2 regions of the Bacillus sp. 5RYD7K genome follow, and region 2 is predicted to be linked to the other one. Evidence: riboswitches for the same ligand, from Rfam matches in the RefSeq annotation. Region 2 holds a riboswitch; the other holds the start of a gene.
What was found. A riboswitch is a leader RNA that binds a small molecule or an ion and turns the genes downstream of it on or off. The one in region 2 is predicted to bind S-adenosylmethionine.
Positions count from the first base shown of each region.

Region 1: it holds a riboswitch for S-adenosylmethionine, as region 2 does, so the genes downstream of both, metN (methionine ABC transporter ATP-binding protein MetN) here and metE (5-methyltetrahydropteroyltriglutamate--homocysteine S-methyltransferase) in region 2, are expected to answer to the same signal.

Region 1 covers NZ_CP191200.1:1,647,090-1,659,365, forward strand. Annotated here, with positions in the region: gene gcvH (glycine cleavage system protein GcvH) at 58-441, shown strand; gene ACQE26_RS08165 (YusG family protein) at 496-732, shown strand; gene ACQE26_RS08170 (toprim domain-containing protein) at 800-1,162, shown strand; gene ACQE26_RS08175 (thioredoxin family protein) at 1,171-1,491, shown strand; gene ACQE26_RS08180 (SCP2 sterol-binding domain-containing protein) at 1,588-1,938, shown strand; SAM riboswitch class I at 2,050-2,156, shown strand; gene metN (methionine ABC transporter ATP-binding protein MetN) at 2,262-3,287, shown strand; gene ACQE26_RS08190 (methionine ABC transporter permease) at 3,280-3,948, shown strand; gene metQ (methionine ABC transporter substrate-binding lipoprotein MetQ) at 3,962-4,777, shown strand; gene ACQE26_RS08200 (carboxymuconolactone decarboxylase family protein) at 4,870-5,247, shown strand; gene ACQE26_RS08205 (YuzK family famiily protein) at 5,440-5,592, shown strand; gene sufC (Fe-S cluster assembly ATPase SufC) at 5,770-6,555, shown strand; gene sufD (Fe-S cluster assembly protein SufD) at 6,573-7,886, shown strand; gene sufS (cysteine desulfurase SufS) at 7,886-9,106, shown strand; gene sufU (Fe-S cluster assembly sulfur transfer protein SufU) at 9,096-9,539, shown strand; gene sufB (Fe-S cluster assembly protein SufB) at 9,559-10,956, shown strand; gene csn (chitosanase) at 10,992-11,828, opposite strand; gene ACQE26_RS08240 (DUF2691 family protein) at 11,964-12,276, opposite strand, start outside.
Region 2 covers NZ_CP191200.1:3,531,943-3,544,218, forward strand. Annotated here, with positions in the region: gene ACQE26_RS17125 (ECF transporter S component) at 154-753, shown strand; gene ACQE26_RS17130 (ABC transporter ATP-binding protein) at 740-2,377, shown strand; gene thiX (HMP/thiamine ABC transporter permease ThiX) at 2,352-3,113, shown strand; gene ACQE26_RS17140 (STAS domain-containing protein) at 3,159-3,992, opposite strand; gene isp (serine protease Isp) at 4,212-5,171, shown strand; SAM riboswitch class I at 5,312-5,466, shown strand; gene metE (5-methyltetrahydropteroyltriglutamate--homocysteine S-methyltransferase) at 5,550-7,838, shown strand; gene yeiL (transcriptional regulator YeiL) at 7,886-8,557, opposite strand; gene ACQE26_RS17160 (MFS transporter) at 8,640-9,824, shown strand; gene ACQE26_RS17165 (nucleoside deaminase) at 9,944-10,414, shown strand; partial or broken gene ACQE26_RS17170 (BclA C-terminal domain-containing protein) at 10,598-11,489, shown strand; gene ACQE26_RS17175 (glycosyltransferase) at 11,506-12,276, opposite strand, start outside.

The DNA of each region.
Region 1 (12,276 bases), 1.9 Mb from region 2:
CCGCGTTCTAAGAATTATGGTATCTTCTTATTATAAGAAAAAATTGGAGGGATTTAGATGAGCACACCGAAAGATATGCGTTATTCCAAAGAGCACGAATGGGTCAAAGTTGAGGACGGAAAAGCCCGTATCGGGATTACACATTTCGCGCAAGCCGAACTTGGCGATATCGTATTTGTCGAGCTTCCGGAAGTCGGCGCTGAAATTAAAGCGGACGAGCCATTCGGCAGCGTAGAATCCGTCAAAACCGTATCCGAATTGTACGCACCGATTAACGGAACGGTGACGGAAGTGAACGAAGACCTTGATGACAGCCCTGAATTCGTAAACGAATCTCCGTATGAAAAAGCGTGGATGATCGTCGTGGAACCGGCTGATGCTAAAGAAATCGAAAACCTCATGACTTCCGAGCAGTATGACGAAATGACACAGGAAGACTGATCGGATAGCAAAAGGGCCATTTGGACATTCTATCTGTAACGGGAGGTGTCTAATATGGCTTTTGATAAACAAAAGGTCGATGTGACGGAAAACGTCACGGGCCGCTTTCAAAACGGCCGGTTTTCCTTGTTTCATGAAAATGAAGCCATCGGCGAGATGACAGGCATGAACCAGTACGAGCTCAAACAGGGCTTTTCATTTGAGAATCAAAAATTTTATAAAACAGCCGATGTCATAAACGGCAGTGATCCGAAATATGTGGATTGCGATTATGAGAACGGCTGGTGTTAACAGTTGGCGGTGAATTTCACTGCCTTCTTTTTTAATCTGACGCTAAAACAATCGGCAGGTGATGCTTATGAACAACGAAGATGAAAAGGTGATCATCGTAGAAGGGAAATCGGATAAAATCAAAGTCAGAGAAGTGCTCATCGAACCCGCGGAAATCGTCTGTACAAACGGGACGATCGGCCAAACCGAACTGGAAGATTTGGCGGACCGCCTGTTTGACAGAGACGTCTTTATATTAACGGACGCAGATGAATCCGGAGAAAAATTAAGAAAACAGCTGAAACGGGAGCTTCCCGAAGCGCGCCATATCTATATAGACAGAACATACAGGCAAGTCGAGTCGTGCCCGGGCCATCATCTCGCATCTGTGCTGATCAGAGCCGGCCTTGATGCAGACCCTGTATTTTTGAAAAAGAACGACCTGAGGTGATAATCAAAATGAAAGAACTCCAAGAAAATGAACTCGAATTGATTCAGGATGACGTCTATCTCCTGTATTTGTACACCCCGTTTTGCGGCACATGCCAGCTGGCGTCCAAGATGCTTTCTGTCGTCGAAGAAATGCTGCCCGGCACCGCCTTCTATAAAAACAACGTGAATTATTCCCCCGCATTCGCCAAAGCCTATCAGATTGAGAGCGTTCCGTGCTTTTTGCTGTTTAAAGGCGGAGAACTTGTTGAGAAAGGATACGCCTTCCGCTCCGTTTCTTATTTATATGAGCTGATTAAACAAAAAACATCGCAAACGTTCCCGATGTGACAATTTTTACAGGAAAATGTCGTGCGGTTTATAAAGGGTTCTGTCCGTTAAAAAGAGAAAGTGTATGTATGGCCATTAAAACGGGAGGTTATACGAGTGGAGAAAATAGAAGTTTTGGAGAATGACGGACAGCATCTGTTTTTGAAACCGCTATTAAACGCCTCAACGCTGCTGATTACATTCCAGGGAGAAAAGGAAGCCTTAACGGTCTCAATTAACGGACAGGGAGAAATGAGAAAAACGTCGGTTTCAAAGGAAAAATCTAATTTGACCTTTTACGGAAACCAGACGGAAATCATCCATCTCCTGCACGGTGATGTCTCTTTGCAGAAGCTCATCCAAAGCGGAAAACTCAAAGTGAAAGGATCATTCCGGGCCCTGCTGAAGCTGGAGGCCATCCTCTGGCTGACAAACGGATTTTTTCAGACGATCAGCAAACGGCCGTAAACTGCCAATCTACTATGTGACAATAGCTTCCATTATTTATTTTATTGACTTTTTATCATTCGCCGTGCTATTCTACAGTAAGAATTTCCGGACGAAAATACGATATGTTTTCTCTTATCAAGAGAGGTGGAGGGAAGTGCCCTATGAAGCCCGGCAACCATCAACGATGTTGAAATGGTGCCAATTCACTCAAAGCGGTCTGCTTTGAAAGATGAGAGAAAGGCCTTTTTCAATAAGCCTTTCTGCTCATTTTTGCAGAAAGGCTTTTCTTTTGCGTAGAAAACCGGAAGATTTCTTAGAATAGTGTAAGGCAGGTGATTGCTTTGATCCATCTTCAAAATGTTTCAAAAATTTATAAAGCGAAGCATGGGGATGTCAATGCTGTCCAAGATGTCACTCTTGATATCAAAAAGGGCGAAATATTTGGAATTATAGGATATAGCGGAGCTGGTAAAAGTTCCTTAATCCGTCTTTTGAACGGCCTTGAAAAGCCGACGTCAGGTATCGTGGAAGTTGCGGGGACGGAATTAAATAAAGTAAGCAGCCGCGGGCTGAGAAAAGCGCGCCAGGAAATCAGCATGATTTTCCAGCATTTTAACCTTTTGTGGTCGCGCACCGTTCGGGAGAACATTATGTTTCCGCTGGAAATCGCCGGCGTGAAAAAAAGCGAACGGGTCCGCCGCGCCGATGAGCTGATTAAACTGGTCGGATTAGAGGGGAAAGAAAAGTCTTATCCGTCACAGCTGAGCGGCGGTCAAAAGCAGCGTGTCGGCATCGCCCGGGCGCTCGCCAACAATCCGAAAGTCCTTCTGTGCGATGAAGCGACATCAGCGCTCGACCCGCAGACGACCGATTCAATTTTGGATCTTTTATCCGATATAAATGACAGACTCGGTCTGACGATCGTGCTCATTACCCATGAAATGCACGTCATCCGAAAAATCTGCAACAGAGTCGCCGTTATGGAAAACGGGAAAGTCGTTGAAGAAGGCGAAGTGCTCCAAGTTTTCAGAAACCCGCGCGAACCGATGACCAAGCGTTTCGTTCAGCAGGTGACAGAACCGGAGGAGACGAAAGAAACCATCCAGCATTTTCTGCAGGAAACCGCGACAGGAAAAACGATTCAGCTTTCATTTGTCGGGCAGGCCGCCGAGCAGCCCCTCATTACGGAGATGATCCGAAACTTTGAGGTGGACGTCAATATTCTGCAGGGGAAAATCTCACAGACGAAGGACGGAGCCTACGGTTCTTTATTCATCCATATTGACGGTCAGGAAAAAGAAGTAGAAAACGTGATCCGGTTCATCAAAGACAAACAGGTAGAAGCAGAGGTGATCACAAATGTTTGAAAAATGGTTCCCGAACGTTGATTTAACCGAGCTGTGGACGGCCACATACGAGACCCTTTATATGACGGTCATCGCCTTAGTCTTTTCATTTGTCATCGGAGCGATACTCGGTCTTCTGCTCTTTTTAACGGGCAAGGGAAGCTTATGGGAAAATAAAATCATTAACACCGTGATTGCGGCGGTCGTTAATATTTTCAGGTCTATTCCGTTTCTTATTTTAATTATTCTGCTTCTCGGCTTTACTAAGATTTTAGTCGGCTCGATTTTAGGGCCGAACGCCGCATTGCCTGCGCTGATTATCGGCTCCGCGCCGTTTTATGCCCGGCTTGTTGAAATCGCGCTGCGGGAAGTCAATAAAGGAGTCATCGAAGCTGCCAGATCAATGGGAGCAAAGACATCGACGATTATCTTCAAAGTGCTGATTCCTGAATCAATGCCTGCGTTAATTTCGGGCATCACCGTTACAGCCATCGCCCTGATCGGATCTACCGCCATTGCCGGCGCCATCGGTTCAGGCGGACTCGGAAACCTTGCATATGTAGAGGGGTACCAGTCCAATAATACGGATGTAACGTTTGTAGCGACAGTATTTATACTCATCATCGTCTTTATCATTCAAATCATCGGTGATGTGATTACAAATATAATAGACAAAAGATAAGGGAGGATTTACATTGAAAAAGATTGTACTAAGTGCGCTGCTGCTTGTGTTCGCGGGAGTTTTGGCCGCCTGCGGATCAAACGGATCAAATAAAAAGGAAATCGTCGTCGCTGCGACAAAGACGCCGCACGCTGAAATCTTAAAAGAAGCGGAGCCGCTCCTGAAGGAAAAAGGCTACACATTAAAAGTAAAAGTGCTGAACGATTACAAAATGTACAACAAAGCGTTAGCTGATAATGAAGTGGATGCGAACTACTTCCAGCATGTTCCTTACCTTGAACAGGAAATGAAAGAAAATAAAGATTACAAACTCGTGAATGCCGGAGCCGTTCACCTTGAGCCGTTCGGTATTTATACGAAAAAATACAAATCACTGAAAGACCTGCCTAAAGGCGCGACCATCATCATGACAAACAACGTCGCTGAACAAGGCCGTATGCTGGCGATGCTTGAAAAAGCCGGACTGATTACACTTGATCCGAAGGTAAAAACGATTGACGCCACTACGAAAAACATTACGAAAAACCCGAAAAACCTGACATTCAAAAAAATCGCCCCTGAATTAACGGCGAAAGCATATAATGAAGAAGAAGGCGATGCAGTCTTCATTAACGTCAACTATGCGATTCAAAACAAACTGAATCCGTTAAAAGATGCGATTCAAGTGGAATCAACGAAAAACAACCCGTACGCAAACATCATCGCTGTGCGAAAAGGCGACGAAAAATCAGCGAAAATCAAAGCGCTTATGGAAGTGCTTCACTCTAAGAAAATCAAAGACTTTATTGAGAAAAAATACGACGGAGCCGTGCTTCCTGTATCTGAATAAAGCAAAAACCCCGGATGGATCATCCGGGGTTTTTTTCGGGTATTAATCGGAGAACTGTCCATAATAAAAAGGAAGGTTAACGATTGGAGGGAATGGCAGTGGCTCAATACCAGGATAACGGAAAAAGCGTGCATGACGCATTGAAACAATATAAAGAAGGTTTAGGCATATTCGAGCAAAAAATGCCGATGATGGGGCGGAAGTTTAATGAATTTACTGAACAGTGTTTTTCAGCGGATTCATTAACTGAAAAAGAGAAACAATTAATCGCTCTGGGCATCAGCATCAGCGCTCAAGATGAATTTTGCATGATTTATCACACGAAAGGCTGTCTTGATCAGGGTGCGACAGAGGAAAACATCCTTGAGGTCATCAGCGTCGCGGCGGCATTCGGGGGAGGCGCGGCTCTCAGTCAGGGAGTAACCCTCGTGCAGCAGTGCATTCAGGAATTCGGACATACAACGCATTAGAAAGAGCAATCGTATGAATACCGTTTTTCAGATAAAGCCAGCGCCGGTTACCGGCACATTCGAAAGGATTCAGGGGCACACTCCCTTTGGCCGGAGCAGAGGATCATTGTTACAATAGAAGCAAATATATGAAGGGATTGATTCATTATCTGCACCAGCCACGAGAGACTGGACCTTGACTATACGCCTGAAATGGAAAAAGCGATGCAGAAGTCACACGGCATCGGCTACGAGGAATACGGACGGCGTCTTTCAAAAAGGATGGAAGTCGAACGGCAGAGGGAGCTTGAGTACCAAAAAAGCAAGTTCCTCGCAGCGCAGCTTAATGAGAAAATCGGTCAGTAAAAAAGGGTGGAATTCCGCCCTTTTTCTGTTTTAAACAGCTTTAATTACACCCTGATCTTTGATAAACTTTAGGAATGTTCCGGGTAATATAAAAAGTTGTATTTACTTTTCATTTGTTATAAAATTAGAATGAGAATAAATTGAGAATAATGATTATATATTTTTGGAGGTATAGATATGGCTGCTTCAACATTAACGATCAAGGATCTTCACGTTGAAATCGAAGGAAAAGAGATCTTAAAAGGTGTAAACCTTGAAATAAAAGGCGGCGAATTCCACGCTGTCATGGGGCCGAACGGTACCGGTAAATCAACGCTTTCTGCAGCGATTATGGGACATCCGAAATACGAAGTCACTAAAGGCAGCATCACGCTTGACGGCAAGGATGTACTGGAAATGGAAGTGGACGAGCGCGCTCAGGCGGGTCTTTTCCTTGCGATGCAGTACCCAAGTGAAATCAGCGGTGTGACGAATGCCGACTTCCTTCGCTCTGCGATTAACGCACGCCGCGAAGAAGGCGATGAAATTTCTCTTATGAAATTCATCCGCAAAATGGACGAAAACATGGAGTTCCTTGAAATGGACCCTGAAATGGCGCAGCGTTACCTGAACGAAGGTTTCTCAGGCGGAGAGAAAAAACGCAACGAAATCCTTCAGCTTATGATGATCGAGCCGAAAATCGCCATTCTTGACGAGATCGATTCAGGTCTTGATATCGATGCGCTTAAAGTCGTTTCTAAAGGAATCAACAAAATGCGCAGCGAAAACTTCGGCTGCTTAATGATCACTCACTATCAGCGCCTTCTGAACTACATCACGCCGGATGTCGTTCACGTTATGATGCAGGGACGCGTTGTGAAATCAGGCGGTGCGGAGCTTGCACAGCGCCTTGAAGCGGAAGGTTATGACTGGATTAAACAAGAACTCGGCATTGAAGACGAAACTGTAGGTCAAGAAGCGTAAGCGTTAGGGGGATTAACATGACATTGGAAACGAAACTATCCGTAGATCAGGAATATGTCAAAGGCTTTTCCGAAAAGCATCAAGAACCTGCCTGGCTGAAAAACCTGCGCTTACAGGCTCTTGAAAAAGCTGAAGATCTGCCGCTGCCTAAGCCTGATAAAACAAAAATCACAAATTGGAACTTTACAAAGTTCAACAAGCATACAGTAGAAAACGCGCCGCTTGCTTCTTTGGAAGATTTAGCTGATGAAGCAAAAGCGCTGATCGATATCGAAAACGAAGACAAAACGTTATATGTGCAGCGTGACCAAACGCCTGCATTCCTGTCTCTCTCTAAAGAGCTGAAAGACAAAGGCGTTATTTTCACGGACATTTTAACGGCTGCCCGTGAGCACAGCGACCTCGTTGAGAAATACTTCATGAAAGACGGAGTAAAGGTCGACGAGCATAAACTGACTGCGCTTCATGCGGCATTAATGAACGGCGGAGCATTCCTTTATGTTCCTAAAAACGTTCAGGTGGAGACGCCTGTTCAGGCCGTTTACGTTCATGAAAGCAATGACACGGCATTGTTCAACCACGTGCTGATCGTCGCTGAAGACCACAGCTCCGTCACTTACGTTGAGAACTATATCAGCACGGTGAATCCGAAAGAAGCTGTATTCAACATTATCAGTGAAGTGATCACAGGTGATAATGCCAGCGTGACGTACGGTGCCGTTGACAACTTGTCAGCAGGCGTCACAACATACGTCAACCGCCGCGGAGCCGCGCGCGGACGCGACAGCAAAATCGAGTGGGCGCTCGGTCTGATGAACGACGGCGACACGATTTCTGAAAACACAACAAACCTCTACGGAGACGGCACATACGGCGATACGAAAACCGTGGTTGTCGGAAGAGGAGAACAGACGGAAAACTTTACGACGCAGATCATCCACTTCGGTAAAGCTTCAGAAGGCTATATTCTGAAGCACGGAGTCATGAAAGATGCCGCATCTTCCATCTTTAACGGCATCGGCAAAATTGAGCACGGCGCGTCTAAAGCAAACGCTGAACAGGAATCCCGCGTCTTGATGCTGAGTGAAAAAGCACGAGGCGACGCAAACCCGATTCTGTTAATTGATGAAGACGATGTAACTGCAGGACATGCGGCATCTGTCGGCCGTGTGGACCCTATTCAGCTTTACTACCTGATGAGCCGGGGAATTGCGAAAGAAGAAGCGGAACGCTTAGTCATTTACGGATTCCTTGCTCCGGTGGTAAAAGAACTTCCGATTGAAGGAGTTAAGAAACAGCTCGTCTCCGTCATCGAAAGGAAAGTAAAATAATGAATATCACTGATATTCGTGAACAGTTCCCGATCCTTCATCAGCAAGTGAACGGACATGACCTCGTGTACCTTGACAGCGCGGCGACTTCTCAGAAGCCGCGGTCTGTCATTGAAGCAGTGGATCAGTATTACAGCAAATACAATTCCAATGTTCACAGAGGCGTCCATACTCTTGGCACAAGAGCGACAGACGGCTATGAAGGAGCGCGTGAAAAAGTCCGTAAGTTTATCAATGCGAAGTCAATGGCTGAGGTCATTTTCACAAAAGGCACGACAACTTCACTGAATATGGTGGCGCTGAGCTATGCCCGCGCCAGCTTAAAACCAGGTGATGAAGTGGTCATCACCCAAATGGAGCATCATGCGAATATCATCCCGTGGCAGCAGGCTGTAAAAGCAACCGGCGCGACTTTAAAGTATATCCCGATGCAGGAAGACGGCACGCTTTCGCTGGAAGACGTCCGGCAGACGGTCACAAGCCATACGAAGATCGTGGCGGTCGCTCATGTGTCAAACGTGCTCGGCACGATCAACCCGATTAAAGAAATCGCCAAAATCGCTCATGACAACGGCGCGGTCATCGTGGTGGACGGAGCGCAGAGCACACCGCACATGAAAATCGATGTTCAGGATCTGGATTGCGACTTCTTCGCGCTTTCTTCCCATAAAATGTGCGGCCCGACGGGAATCGGCGTGCTGTACGGCAAGAAAGAACTGCTTGAGAATATGGAGCCGGCCGAATTTGGCGGCGAGATGATCGACTTTGTAGGGCTTTATGAATCAACTTGGAAAGAGCTTCCGTGGAAGTTTGAAGCAGGCACGCCGATTATCGCAGGCGCAATCGGATTGGGAGCCGCGATTGATTTTCTTGAAGAGGTCGGACTCGACGAGATTTCCCGGCATGAGCATAAGCTTGCGGCCTATGCGCTTGACCGTTTCGAACAGCTCGACGGCGTGACGGTATACGGACCGAAAGAGCGGGCGGGCCTTGTGACATTTAACCTTGATGAGGTTCACCCTCATGATGTCGCGACTGTCCTTGATGCTGAGGGCATTGCGGTCAGAGCCGGCCATCACTGCGCCCAGCCGCTCATGAAATGGCTGGATGTATCTGCTACTGCGAGAGCGAGTTTTTATCTGTATAATACAGAGGAAGAGATCGATAAGCTCGCGGAAGCTCTCCAAAAGACAAAGGAGTACTTTACAAATGTCTTTTAATGCAAATTTAGATACATTATACAGACAAGTGATCATGGATCATTACAAAAATCCGCGCAACAAAGGGGTTTTGGATGACAGCATCGTCGTCGATATGAACAACCCGACTTGCGGCGACCGGATCAGACTGACAATGAAGCTTGACGGCGATACCGTTCAGGAAGCGAAGTTTGAAGGGGAAGGCTGCTCCATCTCCATGGCTTCAGCTTCCATGATGACGCAGGCGATTAAAGGAAAAGATATTGATACCGCCCTTTCCATGTCTAAGATTTTCTCAGACATGATGCAAGGGAAAGAGTATGACGACTCAATAGATCTCGGGGATATTGAAGCCCTTCAAGGCGTTTCGAAATTCCCGGCCCGGATTAAATGTGCCACCCTTTCATGGAAAGCACTTGAAAAAGGAGTCGCTGGCGAAAAAGGCGGCAATTAAAAGATTGGAGTGAAAATGGATGGCTAAAAAAATGCCTGAAATTGGTGAATACAAGTACGGTTTTCACGATAAGGACGTTTCCATTTTCCGTTCAGAGCGCGGATTGACAAAAGAAATCGTAGAAGAAATTTCACGCATGAAAGAAGAGCCTCAATGGATGCTTGATTTCCGCCTGAAATCTCTTGAGCATTTCTACAACATGCCGATGCCGCAGTGGGGCGGGGATTTAAACTCTTTAAACTTTGACGAAATTACGTACTACGTAAAACCGTCTGAGCGTTCAGAGCGTTCTTGGGATGAAGTGCCTGAGGAAATTAAACAGACATTCGACAAACTCGGTATTCCTGAAGCTGAGCAAAAATACCTTGCCGGTGTTTCTGCACAGTACGAATCTGAGGTTGTGTACCACAACATGAAAGAAGATCTTGAAGAGCAAGGCATCGTCTTCAAAGACACAGACAGCGCGCTGAAAGAAAATGAAGACATTTTCCGCGAGCACTGGGCGAAAGTCATTCCGCCGACTGATAACAAGTTTGCGGCGCTGAACTCAGCTGTATGGTCCGGCGGATCTTTCATCTACGTGCCAAAAGGCGTGAAGGTTGAAACACCGCTTCAAGCGTACTTCCGTATCAACTCTGAAAACATGGGCCAGTTCGAACGCACGCTGATCATCGTTGACGAAGAAGCAAGCGTTCATTACGTAGAGGGCTGTACGGCTCCTGTGTACACGACAAACTCACTTCACAGCGCGGTTGTTGAAATCATCGTCAAAAAAGGCGGCTACTGCCGTTATACAACAATCCAAAACTGGGCGAACAACGTTTACAACCTTGTAACGAAACGTACGGTTTGTGAAGAAAACGCGACAATGGAATGGGTTGACGGAAACATCGGTTCTAAATTGACGATGAAATATCCGGCTGTCATTCTGAAAGGTGAAGGCGCGCGCGGCATGACGCTTTCTATCGCTCTTGCGGGCAAAGGACAGCATCAGGACGCAGGTGCGAAAATGATTCACCTTGCACCAAATACGTCATCCACAATCGTATCAAAATCGATTTCAAAGCAAGGCGGAAAAGTAACGTACCGCGGAATCGTCCACTTCGGACGGAAAGCGGACGGCGCCCGTTCAAACATCGAGTGCGATACGCTCATTATGGATAACAAATCAACTTCTGATACAATCCCTTACAATGAAATTCTGAACGACAACATTTCATTGGAGCACGAAGCGAAAGTATCAAAAGTTTCTGAAGAACAGCTTTTCTACTTGATGAGCCGCGGTATTTCTGAAGAAGAAGCAACTGAAATGATCGTTATGGGCTTCATCGAGCCGTTCACAAAAGAACTTCCGATGGAATACGCAGTTGAAATGAACCGTTTGATCAAGTTCGAAATGGAAGGCTCCATCGGTTAATAGTAAAACCCCGCCACATGGCGGGGTTTTTTTGTTTATTGAATCGTGAAATTTCCGTATTCGCTTGACCGGACATGAATCGGCCCGTTTAAATTGTAGTTCTTCTCTTTGACAATATCGCGGAAAACGTCGACACGGGCAACCGATTCTCTCCATTCATCCTGGGTGTCCTCATCTGACGGATTCATCAGATCATCATAGCGTACATCCAAAAATTTATTTAACCATTTCTTCTCGTCGGTTCCGTCTTTCGGTGACCCGCCCATTTTTTTGTTCGTGCGTTTAATCAGGGCATAGAAGGAGTCTGGATCATCGCCGTCGCCGTGCTGAATCACCGTATCGTACATCACCGCTTTTGCTAATGCTGTATTCAGTCCGGCTTGCTCTGAACGTTTCATCGCCGGCTGATAATACAAGCTGTCATTTACCTTATCCTGGGCAGCGCGGAAGGCCTTATCATTGCCAAGTGAGCGCCAGGCAGAAGCGAATCCTTTCAGATTGCTGATGTCATCGCTCTCGTCCTTCGCAAGCCGCCGTAATTCAGGCAAATACTTTTTCAAGTTGTTATTCGGCACCGCTTTCGTGTATACTTCGACTACTTCCAGGGCATCTCCGGTAGCCGTCGTAAAGCCGGCCCGGCCGCAGGTGTAACCTCTTCCGTCATCCAATGCTTCAACATAGCCGTATTGGATTTCCGTCTTGCCGTTTTCAAAGATGCTGGTCAGCTGTTCCGCCCGGCGCTTCTGATCCTTATTCAGCCCGGCCGCAAAAACCGTACCGCTCATCATCAGGGTAAAAAACATGGTGAAAATAAGAGATGAAACCGCCGTCTTCTTCCAAAAACCTGCTTTTTTTTTCAAACTGATTTTCATTGTCATACCCCTTTCATATGTAAGTTACGCACTCAGTATACATGAGGGGGTTATTTTTTGTTGAAAACACACGAATTTGTCAATATTTTGAATCATAAGCCCTATCCGGCGCTTCATAAAAAGAACGCATCTTCATCAGACAGATAATTCCGTTCTCTCATCATTCTCATCTGTAACATAGTCAATGCGATGAAACCCGCATTGTACAGCCTGCTGAAAAAGAGCTTCGAGCATGTCCGGATCTTTGCAATATAACGTTACATACGAGCAATCCGCGATGAGAAGCACAAGTTCACAGGAACTCTCCACATACTCCTCGTACGTATTGATTTCCGTTACCATCCCGCTCGGGAAAGCTTTCAATTCAGCAAAAATCATATAATAAAGGTTTCCTTCCAGACGCTGACGGAGTTCTTGACCCTCAATGATGCGCTGATTTTGCGGAAAC
Region 2 (12,276 bases):
TCTGCTGCTGCATATTCCCTCGGATATGCAGTTTTTTATTTTTCATTAAAAAACGGGGGAGGACACTGCAATATGAAACTTACGATCAATCGTCTTTCGTAAAATCAACTCTTTCATACATACGACTATCCGATAAGAAAGCAGGAGATCACAATGAAAAATTGGAAAATGAGAGAAATTGTCGTCATGTCCGTCATCAGTGTTGTATTCGCTGTCGTTTATTTATTATCAACTCATGCAAGCAATATAGCGGCAGGGTTTTTCGGCCGGATGAGCTACGAACCGATTTACGGTATTTGGTTTATCGTCTCGGTGATTGCCGCCTACATTATTCAAAAACCGGGAGCGGCGCTTGTTTCTGAAATCATCGCCGCGTTTGTAGAGTGTTTACTCGGAAATCCGTCAGGGCCGATGGTGATTCTGATCGGCATCGCGCAGGGAATCGGTGCAGAAGCGGTCTTTTTTGCGACACGCTGGCGGGTGTATACCCTGCCCGTGCTCCTTTTATCCGGTATGGGGTCTTCTGTTGCGAGCTTCATTTATGACTTGTTCATTTCCGGATACTCTGTTTTGAATCCGGGTTTATTAGTTGTCATGCTTCTCATCCGCCTGGTCTCAGGTGCGCTTCTTGCCGGCCTTCTCGGCAAAGCAATCAGTGATGCGCTGGCTTACACAGGGGTGCTGAACGGCATGGCGCTCGGAAAAGAATTCAAGAAGAAAAAGAAACAGGTGAACCAAGATGCAGGCATCTGAACCCCTTCTATCGGTCCGCCGTCTTACCTTTTCTTATGAGCAGGATGAGAAGCCTGTTTTTCAAGACGTGTCATTTCAGCTCCGCAAAGGAGAACGGGTTTTATTGCTCGGGCCGAGCGGATGCGGTAAAAGCTCGCTCGCACTTTGTTTAAACGGTCTGTATCCGGAAGCCTGCGATGCAGTTCAAACGGGAACCGTTTCCTTATACGGAACACATCTTTCGGACCTGTCAGAACCCGCCGCCCGATCCATCGGCGTCGTGTTTCAAGATCCGGATCAGCAGTTTTGCATGCTGACGGTTGAAGATGAAATAGCCTTCGGTCTGGAAAATTTGCAATATACAAAAGAAGAGATGGACTCAATTATTGAGGACGTTTTGGAAAAATTAGAAATCACTCATCTGAAAACACGGACGATCGCCTCGCTGTCAGGCGGTTCAAAACAAAAGGTCGCGCTCGCTTGTATCATTGCGATGGAACCGGAACTCATTATTTTAGACGAACCGACGGCACAGCTTGATCCATATTCCGTGCGGGAATTGGTGCGGCTGATCAAAGAACTGCAGGCCGAAAAAGGCTTCGGACTTCTCGTTATCGAGCATCAGCTTGATCATTGGGCGCCATGGATAGACAGGACGATTGTCCTTGACGGAACGGGTCAGAAGGTGATGGACGGAGAGACCGACGCGATCTTTGAAACAAAACTTGAAGAGCTGACGCAGCTCGGCATTCCGATTCCGCGGGTGATCTCATTGCAGAAGCACGTCAGCATCCCTTTTACATTGTGCAAGGAAAGACTGTTTCAAGAACCTGTACCGCCCTTTCCCGGCCCCCGGCCCGCCGCGCTTTCGGCAGAGGACGCGCTGAGTGTTCACGGGCTGTCATTCACAAGAGGAACGGACACCATTTTTCAAGACGTGAGCTTTTCCGTAAAAAAAGGGTCAATCACCGCGATTGCCGGCCCTAACGGAACCGGAAAATCCACGCTCCTGTCCGCCGCGGCCAAGCTCATCCGCCCTGTGAGCGGAGACATCAAAATAGACGGCAGACCGGTAGATTCCTATTCGGAAAAAGAGCTTCGGCGCCTGATGGGGTATGTTTTCCAAAATCCTGAACACCAGTTTGTCACAGATTCCGTCATTCAAGAGCTCTTGTTCGGCTTTGAAAACGGTCAAGCCGCAAAGGAGAAAGCTCTTCAGCTCTTAACCCGGTTCGGCCTGAGACGCTATGCCTCACAGCATCCGTTCTCTTTAAGCCAAGGACAAAAGCGCAGGCTCAGCGTCGCGACGATGCTTATGCATCAGGTGAAAGTTTTGCTGCTTGATGAACCGACTTTCGGGCAGGACGCAAAAACGGCGCGTGAGTGCATGCTGATGCTTCAGGAGATCCAAAAGGAAGGAACGGCTGTTTTAATGGTGACACATAATATGGAGCTCGTCTCAGATTATGCCGATTCGATCCTTGTGCTCTGCGGCACGAAGCTGGTGTACCGCGGAACGCCGGACTCATTGTTTTCCGATCATATCGGAATCGCGGAGCGGGCGCATTTAGCTTTGCCGCTGCGGTATGAATGGATGAAACACGACAGGAGGCGGAGAAATGAACCTGCGGCTGGAGGCTGTTAACCCGTCAATTAAGGCGGCGGCTGTTTTGTTATGCGTCATTATGCTGTCGTTTATTTATAACCCGTACACGCCTGCTTTGTTTTATATTATCATTGCCGGAGGCGTCCTCTTGGCGGGACGTGTGCCGCTGAAAAAATGGCTGCTGTTTACGGTTCCATTTGTCATTCTTGCCTTCGGATCTTTATGGACAGCCGCCGTATTCGGACACGTCCCGACAACCGAAAGCAATCTGTTGTTTAAGCTCGGACCGATTGCCGTCAACAGTGATAATGCGACGCTCGGGATTTCTATCGCGTTTCGTATTTTATGTTTTTCCGCTTTGTCGATGATGTTTCTTTTCACAACCGATCCGATTCTGTTTATGCTCAGTCTGATTCAGCAATGTAAGCTCCCGCCGAAGCTTGCTTACGGCGTGATCGCCGGGTTCCGGTTTCTTCCTCTTCTGAAAGATGAAATCCTGATTATCAGACAGGCGCACAGAATCAGAGGCGCGGCATCTGATTCCGGGCTGAAAGGAAAGCTCTTTGCCTTCAGGCGCTTTACCATCCCGCTTTTGGCAGGCGCCATCAGAAAGGCGGAACGCACAGCGATCGCAATGGAATCTAAAGGCTTTACAGGGAGCCGAAACCGCACGTTTTACAGAACGGTTACTGTGCGCCGCGCCGACTGGTTCTTTTTCATGCTCGTGCTCCTTTTATTCGGCGCAAGCTGTCTCATTTCACTGTTGTTTGTATAAAAACAGGCCGCCGGAGTGATTCGGCAGCCTGTTTTTATATGTATGTTACTGATGATAATTGAGAGCCTGGGCGAGGTTGGATTTAATCGTAATATCCGAGAAATTAATGCCGAGCTGTACGGCGGTTTGGGCAATTTCCGGCCTGATCCCGGATAAAGTGGACGAAACGCCGATCAGGTTCAGCGCCTCAATTAATTTAAAAATCTGGTGCGCCACCATTGTATCGACAACCACTACGCCCGACAAGTCGATTAACAGATGCTCAATCAGCCGGTTTGCACATGTACTCAGCGTATTTTCAAGAATGTATTTGGCGCGTTCCGTGTCAATATTGCCGACAAGCGGCAGAAGCCCCGTCCGATTGCTCAGCGTAATAACCGGCGAGCTTAATTCTAAAATCATTTCTCTTTGCGCATTCAGCTGCATTTTCGAATTATATTCGGCGTGATCGACAAATGTGTAAATCGTAAAATCAAATACTTGAACGATTAAATTCTCCCATCTCTTCCTTTCTCCCTCGGCAAACGAAGATTCATGTTTATCGGCAAACGCATCATAATAACTGATGTACAGTCTCCGGTTTCTCATGAATTCACGAACCACATACTGGACCGGGGTATCCAGATGCTTCTGGTCTTTCGCAAGCTCAATCACCCATCGCTCGAACTCTTCTAAAAATTCTTTTTCCGGCATGATATACATTTTATTAATATACCGGTAAAATTCTTTATCTTGCTCCATCAGCTCTTCTATGATGACGGGATTTGTCAAAGAGTAAATCGAATTCGGATCCGAATCTTCCATCGTTTCAATCCATTCTTTCGCAATTTGATCCACCCGTTCGGAAAAATAGTCGTACAATGCTTCATTTATCTTCATACCTCTTCTCCTTTCCCATTTCCAATTATAGCGTCAGCTGATGCCGAATCAAAATAAAAGCCGTTGAACCATCCAATTATTTGAAATTATTTAGTGCAATAGATTGCGCCTTTTTTATCAAAATGCTTCAAATGACTCTTCCCGAACGGCATAATCTGCCATAAAATAGTAGCAACACCCTTGAATCCACTCGCAAGCATAAAAAAGGAGGGCTTTTTTATGAATGGTGAAATGCGGTTGATTCCTTATGTCACGGATGAGCAGATCATGGATGTGAACGAGCTTCCTGAGGGTATTAAAGTGATTAAGGCGCCAGAATTGTGGGCAAAAGGGTTTAAAGGAAAGGATATTAAAATCGCGGTGCTTGATACAGGCTGCGACATTAATCATCCTGATTTGAAAGACCGGGTTATCGGCGGAAAAAACTTCACCGATGATGACGAAGGCAAAGAAGACGCGATTTCCGATTACAACGGCCACGGGACACATGTTTCCGGAACGATTGCCGCCAATGATTCAAACGGCGGAATTTCAGGTGTTGCGCCGGAAGCGAGCCTTTTAATCGTTAAAGTTCTCGGCGGTCAAAACGGCAGCGGCAAATACGAATGGATTATTAACGGCATCAACTACGCCGTTGAACAAAAGGCGGACATTATTTCCATGTCACTCGGCGGGCCGAACGATGTGCCTGAACTGAAAGAAGCCGTCACAAATGCGGTAAAAAGCGGTGTACTGGTCGTTTGCGCAGCAGGAAATGAAGGTGACGGAGACGAGCGGACAGAAGAACTGTCGTATCCGGCCGCTTACAACGAAGTGATCGCCGTCGGATCAGTCTCAATCGCCCGTAAATCGTCAGAATTTTCAAACGCAAATAAAGAAATTGACCTCGTGGCGCCCGGAGAAAACATTCTCTCCACCCTTCCCAACCATAAATACGGGAAGCTGACGGGCACTTCAATGGCCGCCCCGCACGTGAGCGGAGCGCTGGCCTTAATAAAAGGGCTTGAACAGGACTCGTTTCAGCGGACGCTTTCTGAAGCCGAAATTTATGCCCAGCTTGTGCGGCGGACTCTTCCTTTGGGCATCGCCAAAACATTGGCCGGGAACGGATTTCTGTATTTAGACGCACCTGATGTGCTCATGGAAAGAGCCGAACAGGCACAGCTGCTGTCTTTCTGATATTTTTCTCATATAATGATTGATCCGCTTGTCAACATCACCAATTTTTAAAATGTGAGATTTTCTATTGACAGTGATCTGAATAAGCTGATAAGATAACCAACAAATGATGTAACTTTTCAAAAAAATTGAAATATTTTCTCTTATCGAGAGTTGGGCGAGGGATTGGCCTTTTGACCCCAACAGCAACCGACCGTAATTCCATTGTGAAATGGGGCGCGTGATTTTTGCGCCGAGACGATTGTCTCCTAAGGCACGGTGCTAATTCCATCAGACGTGATCTGAGAGATAAGAGAGGCTTACATTTTGATGTTAAAGCCTCTTTCTCTCATGAGAAAGAGGCTTTTTTGTTACATCTCACTTAAAGGAGGAGACTTAATGACTACAATCAAAACTTCAAATCTCGGTTTTCCGAGAATCGGCTTGAACAGAGAATGGAAAAAAGCGCTTGAGGCTTATTGGAAAGGAAACACTGATAAAGAAACGTTTCTTAAAGAGCTTGACGGTTTATTCTTATCAGCTGTCAAAACACAGCTTGACCAAAATATCGATATCGTGCCGGTCTCTGATTTTACTCATTATGACCATGTGCTTGATACCGCCGTCAGCTTTAACTGGATTCCGGAAAGATTCCGCAGCATCACGGATCCCGTTGATACATATTTCGCGATTGCCCGCGGTGTTAAAGACGCCGTTTCCAGTGAAATGACAAAATGGTTCAATACCAACTACCATTACATCGTTCCTGAATATGACGAAAGCATTGAATTCCGTCTGACGAGAAACAAACAGCTTGACGACTACCGCCGGATCAAAGAAGAATTCGGAGCGGAAACGAAACCTGTCATTGTCGGTCCGTATACATTCGTCACACTTGCGAAAGGATACGAAGAATCAGAGGCGAAAGCGATTCAAAAGCGCCTTGTTCCTCTTTATGTACAGCTGCTGAAAGAGCTTGAAGCAGAAGGCGTCAAATGGGTTCAGATTGATGAGCCAGCCCTTGTGACAGCCTCAGCTGAAGATGTCCGCGCCGCAAAAGAACTCTATGAATCTATTACAAAAGAGCTTTCAGGGCTGAATGTCCTCCTGCAGACATACTTCGATTCGGTTGATGCATATGAAGAACTCGTTTCGTATCCTGTACAGGGAATCGGGCTTGATTTCGTGCATGATAAAGGCAGAAACCTTGAGCAATTGAAAAAGCACGGCTTCCCGAAAGATAAAGTGCTGGCAGCCGGTGTGATCGACGGCCGAAACATTTGGAAAATCGATGTTGAAGAAGGCCTTGATGCGGCTTTGGATATCCTCAGCCACGCTGATGTTGAGGAGTTATGGATTCAGCCTTCAAGCAGCCTTCTGCACGTGCCGGTGGCGAAACACCCTGATGAGCATCTTGAAAAGGATTTGCTGAACGGCCTGTCATACGCTAAAGAAAAACTGGCGGAACTCGGCGTCTTAAAAGAAGGGCTTCTGTCCGGCAAAGCGGCCGTCAGTGAGCAGATCGAAGAGTCAAAAGCGGCACTTAAAGCTTTGAAAGCATTCGCAACAGGAGCGAACTCAGCTCAAAAAGAAGAATTGAATCAGCTGACAGAAAAAGATTTCTCCCGCCCTGCAAGCTTTGAAGAACGATTGGCGCTGCAAAATGAATCACTCGGTCTTCCCCTTCTGCCGACGACGACGATCGGAAGCTTCCCTCAATCTGCAGAAGTGCGGAGCGCACGGCAAAAATGGCGGAAAAAAGATTGGACGGATGAACAGTATCAAGCGTTTATTAATGCGGAAACGAAGCGCTGGGTTGACATTCAGGAAGAAATCGGCTTAGACGTGCTCGTTCACGGAGAATTTGAACGGACGGACATGGTCGAATACTTCGGTGAAAAACTGGCCGGGTTCGCCTTTACGAAATATGCATGGGTGCAGTCTTACGGTTCACGCTGCGTACGTCCGCCTGTCATTTTCGGTGATGTCGAATTTATCGAACCGATGACGGTAAAAGATACGATCTATGCCCAATCGCTGACAGAAAAGCACATGAAAGGCATGCTGACGGGACCTGTCACCATTTTAAACTGGTCATTCCCGCGCGTGGATATTTCAAGAAAAGAAATCGCCTTCCAGATCGGGCTTGCCCTCAGAAAAGAAGTAAAAGCGCTTGAAGATGCCGGTATTCAGATTATCCAAGTGGATGAACCCGCGCTCCGTGAAGGCCTGCCGTTAAAAACGCAGGATTGGGATGAATATTTAACTTGGGCAGCAGAAGCTTTCCGATTAACGACGTCTTCTGTGAAAAATGAGACGCAGATTCATACGCATATGTGTTACAGCAACTTTGAAGATATTGTCGATACGATCAATGACCTTGACGCTGATGTCATCACAATCGAACACAGCCGAAGCCACGGAGGATTTTTAGAATATCTGAAAGATCATCCTTACGTGAAAGGCCTCGGACTCGGTGTATACGACATTCACAGCCCGCGCGTGCCGGCTACTGAAGAAATCTATCAAATTATCGATGATGCGCTTGAAGTGTGTCCGACAGACCGCTTCTGGGTAAACCCGGACTGCGGGCTGAAAACAAGACAGCAGGAAGAAACCGTTGCGGCATTAAAAAATATGGTCGACGCTGCGAAACAGGCGCGAAAAAAACAAGCTCAGCTTGTATAATGAAAACAGCCATCCCTAATGTGCGGATGGCTGTTTTTTTGAGCATGTTACTTATTCTTCAGCGCCTCTGCAAGTTCACTCAGTGAATCATGCTGCTTAATTTGATAGCCCCGCCCTTCTTTCTGCAAATACCCTTTTTGGCAGAATTGCGTCAGCACATGCAAGAGATGACGGTAAGATACACCTAAATAATCACAAACCGTTACGTGCTTCTCTTTATAAAATCCTTCATACGCCGTCTGCAAAATAAAATCAGCAAGCCGATTTTCAACCGGGAACGCCAGACTTTGTGAATACTTTGAAGCCATAAGCGTTGCCTTATCACTTAAAAACTTAGCCAATTCACGCAGAAAATTCGCATCCTGCAGCAATTGCCCGCGGCAGCGGCAAATTGGCAGAGCGAAACAAACAGTCTTCGCTGAGGCCTGAATGCCTTTTGTGTAATATACTTCATGTAATAGTTCCATCTCTCCGATGTAATCATTTTTGTTGATAAAATTAATTAACGATACTTTTCCGTTTTGATGGGTTACATATATTTTCGCTTTTCCTTCAATCACGTAAAACAGGAAGTCCGGCCTCATGCCCTCTTGAATCATCCATTCATCCCGCTGATATTCCCGCACCTCCATATACTCTTCAGCGGGAAAAGAAAATAAATGCGCGATTGAGTGTTTTTCTATCTGATGCCGTTTTTTCTCACCTTTATAAATTTCCATCGTCCACCCCGAAATATATGAGATATCTCATATTATCTTTACGTTTTACATGATAACATGCCAATGAAAAGGAGGAACGGGAATGAACGCATATCGCTGGATGAGTCTGCATTTTTTTAGCTTTTTTATGACATGGGGGATTTTTCTGCCCTATTGGACGGGATGGATGGTTCATATAAAAGGGGTTTCCGTATCCGAAGCCAGTTTCATTATGAGCTTAGGTCTGGCGGCAAGAGGAATTTCCACATTGTTTTTCTTTCCTTATTTATCCGGAAAATTCAGCAGCAGAGCCATATTGAACGGAGCCAGAATCGGTACGCTTCTTGCGCTTTTATGTTATATTCCGGCTGACTCTTTTCAAAGCCTGCTTCTTGTCACATTAGGGCTGCATGTGTTTTATCCGGCTTTGATGCCTGCTTTGGACAGCGCTTGCGGCGTTTTGGTACAGCATAATGAATTAAGAGATTACGGAACCAGCCGGCAATGGGGGTCCGCCGGATTTGTTTCAGCCGGCGTCATCCTGTCCGTCTTTACAGGTATATTTGGAGATCAAGTGATTTTATGGGCACTGCTTTTGAGCACTCTGATATTCGTATGCCTCAGCTTTATGCATGCGCCCGCTGTTCTTTCAAAACGGCCGGAAACAGATTGTACAAAAAAAGAGGGCATGCTTGCCTTATTCCGCATCAAACATTTCGGTCTGGTGCTCGCAATCGTTATCTTGCTGCAGGCGGCACATGCGTCTTATTACAATTACGGTTATCTCTTTTTGCAGGAAATCCATGCACCCGCATATGCAATCGGAATCATCATCAACATCGCCGTTATTGCGGAGATCATTTTCTTTGCAATCGCTGACCGATGTTTTCATCAATTTACGGCTGGTGCTTTGCTCGCTTTGGCTGCGCTTGGTGCAACCGTACGCTGGATACTCGTATTTGCCTTTCCGCATGTCATCATTTTCTGCCTCGCGCAGACGCTGCATGCCTGTTCATTCGCGATGGGACACTATGCATTTATGAAATATTTAATTAAACATATTTCCCCTGCGCAAGTCCCGAAAGCCCAAGGCATATATTCAGCGCTTGCGCTCAGCTGGAGCACTGCGGTATTTACTGTTTTCGGAGGTTTTTTATATGAAATTGAACCCCGGTACGCCTTTATCGGAATGATTGTTTGTACGATCCCCTCTATGCTTCTTGCCCTTTTATACAGAAAACTGGAAATGAAAAAGAGAGTTTTTGCAGGACATGCACAAGATATATAGACAAAGTTTCTTTATATATATGATCCCATTTCCGGCTGTTATTTTGACTGATTTGCCAATGTTTTAAGATGTATCTTCCGCTATAGTTAAAGTAATCGATCAACCGAGGGGGATTTGAGATGAATCAGCATATTTCATTTTTAAAAAGGGCGGTCACGCTGGGAGTTGAGAGCGTGGATGAAGGCGGAGGGCCTTTTGGCTGCGTCATCGTTAAAAACGGCGTCATTATCGCCGAAGGGCGGAACAATGTGACATCCAGCAACGATCCGACAGCCCATGCTGAAGTAACGGCGATCCGGAATGCGTGCCGGACACTTCAAACATATCAGCTTGATGATTGTGTGATTTACACAAGCTGTGAACCCTGCCCTATGTGTTTAGGCGCCATTTATTGGGCGAGGCCAAAAGCGGTATATTTCGCATCCAGCCACTCAGATGCTTCTGACGCAGGCTTTGATGACACCTTCATATATGAAGAAATCAAGAAACAGCGGACGGAGAGATCAATTCCTTTTTATCATCTCAGCTTCTCCGATCATACCGCGCCCTTTGACGTCTGGAAAACTTCCGCCCGCAAAAAAGTATATTAATCCAGAATAACCTGCTCACAACGCAGGTTTATTTTTCGTGAACGCAATTGATTCATTAAGGTCATTCTTTCAGAAAAATGGACAGCACAAGTGAATATATTGATACAGTACTGCTTTACGCTTTTTTTCGGGGACTTCATACGTAATGAAGACATTTTCTGTCAACTCATAAGGAGGGACATTGTGTCACAGCCTAATTTACCTAACATCACCCCTGTCGTGACCCATTCCAGAGACGATACCATTGACCTTCTTCTTTCATCAATTGCTATGGAAGAGCTGGGAATGGCACATATTCTGAATGCGGAAGGAGAAATAATCCAATATGCGCTCGGAACGATTCCCGGGTTAACAGGGCCGCCGTCAAGTCTTGCGGATATTTTGAACTTGAATGAGAGCGTCCGTCATACGCTTGACAGTTTAATGAAACAGGAGCTTCTTCTCGGCTCAAAATTGGACAGTATCTCAAATATCTCTGCACTGGCGGGGCCGACCGGGATTACCGGGGTCACTGGCACTACTGGAGAAAATGGACCGATAGGAATTACTGGAGCTACAGGGGTCCCCGGGCCCACAGGCAGCACTGGTGCTGCCGGAGCCACCGGACTGACTGGACCCACTGGTATCACTGGAGCCACCGGCGCTGCGGGTGTTACCGGAACAAGTTTAACGGCGACTTCCGGATTTGCAAGTAATACGGGCGGCGGTGTTGTCGCTGTTGTTATCGGCGGCACAGCCATTTCCTTGCCGAATGATCAAAACCTTTCCGCAGATATTACGGCTAAATGCTGCTAATACTATGTTTACCGTTGCGCCGGCAGGGCGGTACTATATCTCCTACCAGATTAATTTAGCAGCCGGCCTGCTTGTAAGTTCACGGGTCCTGATTAACGGCGCCCCGCCTGCAAGTTCAATTATTGCACCTGCCGTGTCATTGGCAAACTTCAACAACTCCTTCATTGTGAATTTGACAGCAGGCAGCACCATCCAGCTTCAGCTGTTCGGATTATTAGGTGAGGCGGCATTGCTCGGAGGAAGTGCCGGTGCGGCGTTGAACATTATTCGATTATGTTAACGGAACAAAAAAAGGATCAGGCGTTTGTCCGCTGATCCTTTTTTAATTGTGTCAGAAGTTCTTGTGCAGGTTTAAATTGAGGATTAGATTTCACGGATTTTTTGGCGTAAGCGACGGCCGTCATATCATGGTTTAATGCAGCATGGCATTTCGCCATATGATAAAAAGCTCTGAAATCGCCGGCACCTTTTAAATGTAAGTGGCCAGCATTTTCTTCTTCAATCTTCGTTCCTTTTTCAAATGCTTTGATAGCCGCTCTGTACTTTTCCAAATGATATAATATAAGGCCCTTATAATAATGAAGATTGCAGTAATCAGGATAAAGCCTGAGCACCTTGTCAATCCCTTGCTCCGCTTCTTCATACCGTTTGAGTTCAAGCAATATTGTATATTTTAAATGATACAAGAGAGACGGAGGCATTCGTTTTTCACTTAAAAATTGAAAAATTGAGCCGTTGACAAGATGTAATGCTTTTTCATAGTCTTTTATTCTATAGCATTCGCTTGCCAAATGATAAATAAGCCACGGATCCGGATTTTCCTCTGAAAGCTCTTCATTTAAAATGCTGATATTCCGTTTATGTTTTTGTTTGATCTTTTCTTCCTGCTCCAAATAACCGTAGTGATGAATCACACAAGGAAGCGTAAAAAAAGCATTGTTTTCTTCCTCATTGGAAGAGGTGATATTTTCGTGTATTCTGCCTTGATACAGAAGGCCTTCATGATTACGGAACAGTCTCGGCTGCATGCTTTCAAACGCTTCATTTTCATCCAGCTGCTTCCCCGT